2 linked regions of the Rhodoligotrophos defluvii genome follow. The protein of the gene in region 1 interacts with the protein of each later gene in a pairwise test. Links are inferred from orthologs where the notes say so. Each region holds a gene or a part of one and is shown on either strand. Other genes may lie near its edges. The genes, in order: E4P09_RS15585 and E4P09_RS04045.

Evidence for each region.
Region 2: the proteins of E4P09_RS15585 (region 1) and E4P09_RS04045 interact in binary tests that used the Escherichia coli proteins (3 or more experiments, as listed by UniProt). The link is inferred for Rhodoligotrophos defluvii from one-to-one orthologs.

The regions. Positions count from the first base shown.
Region 1 is NZ_SZZM01000003.1:270,235-273,532, reverse strand. What follows is about bases 64-3,046. They hold E4P09_RS15585 (cysteine desulfurase family protein), read right to left. Parts: upstream 2,132-3,046; coding sequence 995-2,131; downstream 64-994. Other genes in these bases: E4P09_RS15580 (alpha/beta hydrolase), read left to right, coding at 2,473-3,046; sufB (Fe-S cluster assembly protein SufB), read right to left, coding at 64-953. In the rest of the region: more of sufB, read right to left, coding at 1-63; more of E4P09_RS15580, read left to right, coding at 3,047-3,126; E4P09_RS15575 (hypothetical protein), read right to left, coding at 3,184-3,298. UniProt on the Escherichia coli protein: Master enzyme that delivers sulfur to a number of partners involved in Fe-S cluster assembly, tRNA modification or cofactor biosynthesis. Catalyzes the removal of elemental sulfur from cysteine to produce alanine.
Region 2 is NZ_SZZM01000001.1:840,831-844,045, forward strand. The notes cover bases 103-3,002. They hold E4P09_RS04045 (sulfurtransferase TusA family protein), read left to right. Parts: upstream 103-1,382; coding sequence 1,383-1,622; downstream 1,623-3,002. Other genes in these bases: E4P09_RS04035 (multidrug effflux MFS transporter), read right to left, coding at 103-800; E4P09_RS04040 (MarR family winged helix-turn-helix transcriptional regulator), read right to left, coding at 797-1,195; E4P09_RS04050 (CobW family GTP-binding protein), read right to left, coding at 1,629-2,807; E4P09_RS04055 (D-alanyl-D-alanine carboxypeptidase family protein), read right to left, coding at 2,791-3,002. Outside these bases: more of E4P09_RS04035, read right to left, coding at 1-102; more of E4P09_RS04055, read right to left, coding at 3,003-3,215. UniProt on the Escherichia coli protein: Sulfur carrier protein involved in sulfur trafficking in the cell. Part of a sulfur-relay system required for 2-thiolation during synthesis of 2-thiouridine of the modified wobble base 5-methylaminomethyl-2-thiouridine (mnm(5)s(2)U) in tRNA.

The sequences.
Region 1 (3,298 bases):
TTCACACCCCGGCAGTCGCCGCGCTTGGTGACGAAGTTGAACACGCCACCCTTGCCCTCAGCATCGCCGGGATACCAGTTCTGCACCGTGGAATACTTGATCTCCGCGTCATCCAGCGCGATCAGCTCGACCACGGCCGCATGCAGCTGGTTTTCGTCGCGCATCGGCGCCGTGCAGCCTTCGAGATAGGAGACGTAAGAACCCTTGTCGGCGATAATCAGGGTGCGTTCGAACTGGCCGGTGTCCTTTTCGTTGATGCGGAAATAGGTGGACAGCTCCATGGGGCAGCGCACGCCCGGCGGCACATAGACGAAGGAGCCGTCGGAGAACACGGCCGAGTTCAGCGCAGCGAAGAAATTGTCGGACTGCGGCACCACCGAGCCCAAATACTTCTTTACAAGCTCGGGATGGTCCCGCAGCGCTTCCGAGATCGAGCAGAAGATCACGCCCGCCTTGGCCAGCTCTTCCTTGAAGGTGGTAACCACGGACACGGAATCGAACACCGCGTCCACGGCCACGCGCGTCCGCTCGGCGCCCTCGCCATCGGCTCCATCCAGCCGCGCACCCTCGACGCCCGCCAGAATGGCCTGCTCGCGCAGGGGAATGCCGAGCTTCTCATAGGTGCGGAGCAGCTCCGGATCGACCTCGTCCAGGCTCTTCGGGCCCGAGCCCTGCTTCTTGGGTGCCGCGTAGTAGTAGAGATCCTGATAATCGATCTTGTGATAGCTGACCCGCGCCCATTTCGGCTCGTCCATGGTGAGCCAGCGGCGATAGGCATCGAGCCGCCATTCCAGCATCCAGGCAGGCTCGCCCTTCTTCTCCGAGATGAAGCGGATGATGTCCTCGTTCAGGCCCTTGGGGGCCTTCTCGACCTCGATCTCGGTGGTGAAGCCGTACTTGTACTTGTCCACGTCGATGGCGCGGACCTTTTCGATCGTCTCGAGATCAGCCATTCCTCTTCCTCACATCATCCCGTGCGCCGCCAGCGTCGTCCTCAGGCGGCATATTGTGTCCGCTTCCGCTCAACAATGCGTGCAAGGCTGGCAAGCAACCTATCGATATCGGCCTCGGTGCTCGACCAGCCCAGGCTCACGCGAATGGCGCCGCTGCTCAGTTCATCACCCACGCCCATGGCGGCCAGCACGTGGGAGCGGGCGACCTTGCCCGACGAGCAGGCAGAACCGGAGCTCACCGCAATACCGTCGAGGTCCAGCGCCACAAGCAGCAGCTCCGCGCTGATGCCCGGCACCGCAAAGCAGCTGGTATTGCTGAGCCGCTCGGTACCGGATCCGAAAATGACCGCGTCGGGCGCAAGCTCAACCAATGCCGTCTCGAACCGGTCGCGCAAGGCCGCAAGTCGGGACGGCTCACTCGCCCTCGCCAGAGACCGCTGCGCCGCTTGGACCGCAGCGCCGAAGCCGGCGATCCCCGCCACATTTTCCGTGCCGGCGCGGCGCCGTTTCTCCTGGCCACCGCCCCACATATGGGGGCGCAAGTTCAGATTATCACGTACAATAAGCGCACCGGTGCCCTGCGGCCCGCCGAGCTTATGACCACTGACCGACATCATGTCGAGATCGAGCACGGGCCAGGAAAGCGACAGCCGACCAGCGGCCTGAACCGCATCCACATGCACCAGGGCACCGCGGTCATGCGCCAAGCGCGCAATCTCGGCGATGGGCTGGATAACGCCCGTCTCGTTGTTGGCGGCCATGACCGACACCAGGGTCGGCCCCGGATCGGCGAGCAGACTCTCGAGCTGATCGAGATCGATGACGCCGGCCGAATTCGTGCGGACCGTCACGAGCGCGCATCCACGAGCCTGGGCCGGCTCCAGGATGCTGGCGTGCTCGACCGCCGATACCACGATGCGTTCGACCGGCGCACCGAAGATCGCCAGGTTGTTCGCTTCCGTGGCGCTGCTGGTGAAGACCACCATTTCCGGCCGGGCCCCGACCAGGGCCGCCACTTCACCCCGCGCCTCTTCGATCAGTCCGCGTGCACGGCGGCCCTCATAGTGCACCGACGAGCCGTTGCCAACCACATCGAGCGCGGCAGTGACGGCGGCACGGGCTTCCGGCCGCAACGGCGTGGTCGCGTTATGGTCGAGATATGTGCGCAAGCCCGTCATGCGACCATTGGTTTCAGTGCGTGTTGGTTTAGCGGAACGGCCGGATGGGGACGGTCGCTCAAGCATTTCCCTTGGCGTGCTGAGCGTTACCATCCCGTCCCTGCCATTGGAGCCTGCAACCGAGCTGCGACCGCGAGGCCACCATCAAGCGCGAATTACTTGAAACCAGACGCCGGGCTTGTGATATGAAACGTCGGCGGCCGGTCCGTACCCTTGAACAATTCTAAGGTGCATATAGAAAACCTGACTGGCCGAGTCAACAAATGGTCTGGGGCCTTTCCGCTTGGTGAGAGCGGGGGGCTTGTTTTGGAATTGGTCAAGAGAGCACACCGAGGATCGACATGCCGGAAGTGATTTTCAACGGGCCAGCGGGTCGCATCGAGGGCCGCTATCACCATAACAAGGGCCCGAACGCGCCGGTTGCCGTGATCTTGCACCCGCACCCGACCTTCGGCGGCACGATGAACCATCCGATCGTGCACGCCCTGTACTACGCGTTCGTGCGGCGGGACTTCTCCGTGTTGCGCTTCAATTTTCGCGGGGTTTCCCGCAGCCAGGGCGTGTTCGACAACGGCGCGGGCGAGCTGTCGGACGCGGCTGCAGCACTCGACTGGGTGCAGGTGATCAACAGGGATGCGCGCAGCTGCTGGATCGCCGGCTTCGACTTCGGCTCATGGATCGCCATGCAGCTCTTGATGCGCCGGCCGGAGATCGAGGGCTTCATCTCCGTTGCGCCCATGGCCAACCATTACGATTTTTCGTTCCTCGCCCCATGCCCCGCGTCCGGCATCTTCATCAATGGCGAAAAGGACGCGGTGACCGCGCCCGAGCACGTGACCAGCCTGGTCAGCAAGCTCAAGACCCAGCGCGGCATCACCATCGAGCACAAGCTGGTGCCCGGCGCGAACCATTTCTTCGAAAACAAGCTCGACGAGCTGATGGAAGTGGTCGAAGACTATATCGACCGCCGCCTGGCCCAGAGCGAGGCGGCTTAAGGACAAGAGGCCGCCATCGCTGCCGGGCCGAATGGACAACTTCCGGAAAGCTTACGTCTAGCTCACCCGCCACTCCTGCTCCACCAGACGCAGGTGAGACGGGATGGCTCCGGCGCAGGCCTGGTGCGCCACGCGCACCTCGGCAAGGGTTGCCTCGATGCTGGTGCGCCAG
Region 2 (3,215 bases), on another replicon or contig:
ATCATCGCGCCGGCCAGGAACGAACCGGACTGCATCAGCATGCCCAGGCCGAATTGCGTCGGCGTCAGGCCCACCTTGTCGACCAGCACGAAGGGCAGGATGGCCGCCATTGTATAAAGGCCGCCAAGGCACAGCGCGATCACCAGGGTTGGCTTCGCAAACCGGCCATCACGGATCAGCATGGCGTAGTTGCGCAGCATGGTGCGTGGACGCAGCTTCGAAGGGTCGCGCTCGGCCAACGTCTCCGGCAGCGCAAACACCACCAGCGCCGCCAGTCCTGCCCCATAGAGCACCATGGCGATGAAGATGGCGTGCCAGCCGAAGGAGGTGAGCAGGATCCCGCCCAGGGTGGGCGAGATGGCCGGTCCGAGGGCCAGGGTCATGCCGATGGCGTTCATGATGCGCGCCGAGGCTTGGCCCGTGAACTGGTCCCGCACGATGGCGCGCGACAGCGCCACGCCAGCCGCGGCGCCGATCCCCTGGAGCACCCGCCCCGCCAGCAGCCAATCCACGGTCGGGGTGACGGCACAGATCAGGCTGCCGGCAATATAAATCGCGAAAAAAGCCAGGGTGGTCGGTCGCCGGCCAAAGGCATCGGAGAACGGACCGCTGATCAGCTGTGCCACGGAGAACCCGGCAAAATACACCGAGAGGGTCAGCTTGATGGTGGCCGGGTCCGTCTGGAAGGTGTGCACCAGGGCCGGCATGGCGGGCGTATAGAGCGCCATGCTGATCGAGCCCATGGCCACGAGCAGGCCGCCCATGATGGCGGTGCGAGTCGGCGACATCAACGGGGTCAAGCCTTCGGCTCCTTTTCGTCGGCCATCAGATTGCTACGCATGAGCTGCAGGATCTGGCGGAGCTCATCCACCACCTCCGGCGACAGGCCGTCTGTAGCACTGGCGCGCGTTACGGCGGCAATCTCTGCGACACGGGTCACGATCGGCCTGGCGGCTTCGGTGACGTGCACAAGCTTCGCACGCCGGTCATCCGGGTCCGGCACGCGCTGCACCAGGGCCCGCGCCTCCAACTTGTCGAGAAAGCCCACCAGCGTCATGGGTTCTACGCCCATCAGTTCTGCAAGCGTGGTCTGCCGCGATCCTTCGAACTTGGCGGCATAGGCCAGCGTGCGCGCCTCGCCGGACGTGAGCCCCAGCCCGGCGCGATCGAGCGCCCGGTCCGTGCGCCGCCGCATCAGGCGCGCAACCTCGAAGAGAAGGAAGCCGAAATGTTCCGTGGGGGAAGGCATAAAGAACAGGGAACGCTATAATAAGGCAACCGTACTAGATATAAGAATGTTTGCCCGCATTGAAGAGGAAAGGCAGCCGCATCGCCTGCGACAAAGAATGGCAAGACGCGGCAAACCGTGGCAAAAGCGCCCTATGTCTACACCCGACATAGCCATTTTGGACGCACGAGACTTGCAATGCCCCTGGCCCGTGCTCAAGGCGCGCAAGCGGCTGCTGATGCTGGCACCAGGCGCGGTTCTGCAGGTTGAAGCCACCGACCCCATGTCCGCGATCGACATTCCCCATTTCTGCGCGGAAGCCGGGCACGCGCTGATCGCCCAGACCGTTGAGAACGGGATCTATCGCTTCGTCATTCGTCGCGGCGAGAGGTGACAGGCCTCACGACAGGAGGCCGGTCGAGTCATCCAGGGACAAGGTCTTGTCGCTGAGGCCTGCGCCCGATCCGGTGAGACGATCGGTGAACGCGTTGAGTAGCGCCTCCACCCGTTCCCTTTCCACGTCGCGGGTGATGAAGACCAGGCGTGTGCGCCGGTCGCTCCCTGGCCACTGGTCCAGGCGCAACGGGGGATGCAGCATGCCCTGCACCCCATGTACCACGACTGGCCGGTCCGGGTCCTCCGCCAGCTTGACGATACCCTTCATGCGCAGGAGATCCTTGCCGTACTGCGCATTGAGCAGCTCCAGAAACAGTCCGAACGGCGTCTCACCGATCGGCTGCGGCGTGGTGATGCAATAGGCGCGGATGCGGTCATCGTGGCGATTGACGTCATGACCAAGGACGGGGTGATCGTGGGCATGATCATGGTTATGGTTGTGGTTGTGCCCGTGGTCGTCATTCCCCGCGGCATAGGCCTCTTCGGCCAGCCAGCGCGCCACCTCGATGGTCTTGGTCTCGGGATTGTACAGGCCCGCATTCAGCAGCCTCGATGCCTCGATGCCGTCCTGCGCGGCATCGAGCACCGGCGCCCCCGGGTTGAGGGCGGCAAGCCGCTGCCTCAATGCCACCAGCGCTGCGGTGTCTGTGGCAAGGTCCGTCTTGGTGAGAACGAGACGGTCGGCCATGGCCGCCTGCTTAACCGCTTCCGCATGGGCGTCCAGCGTTGCGAAGCCACTCACCGCGTCCACCACAGTGATGACGCTGTCGAGCCGCAGCCGTTGCACCAGCAGCGGGTGAGCCATCAGCACGTGCAGCACCGGCGCCGGGTCGGCAAGGCCGGTGGTTTCGATGATGATCCGGTCGAAGGCCGCGATCTCGCCGTCGTCCCGACGCTCCAGCAACCCAACCAGCGTGTCCACCAGATCGCCGCGAATGGTGCAGCAGAGGCAGCCGCTGGACATCTCGATCACATTGTCCGTGCTGTGCTCGACCAGGAGGTGGTCGAGGCCGATCTCGCCGAACTCGTTGATGATGACGGCGGTGCGGCTTAGGCCGGGGTCGGTCAGCAGACGGTTCAGCAGCGTTGTCTTGCCGGCGCCGAGAAATCCGGTGAGCACGGAAACCGGCAGCGGTTCACCCGGGGAAGGCCGGCGTCCGGAAGCGTCACTCCTCGTTGCCATTGCCCTGCGCAGGCGCGTTGGCCGCTCCGCCGGCCGCTTCCACTTTGACGTTGGGACCCTTGCCCTGGGCGACCTCTTCCCTGTTCTCCTCGGCGAGCCTCACGAACACATCCGGGCTCATGATCTGGCACGGCGCATTGTTCGAGCGCAAATAGCTGCAGACCGACTGCGTCTGAGTTTGGTTGAGATCATCCACCAGCACCAGATAGTCGCCTTTGTAGGGCACGCGCAGGATGGTGCCCCGCCCGCCATAAAAGACATAGCGGGTGGCGAGCAGCCACTTGTTCATCATCTCGGTGGCGGCTTGTGGAGTACCGAATCGGCCGAAGGCCACGCCCCAGCCCTGCAGATCCTCGGGCTTGCTCACCTCGAAGGCCGGCTTCCAGTTGCAGACCTGAGGCGTCAAGT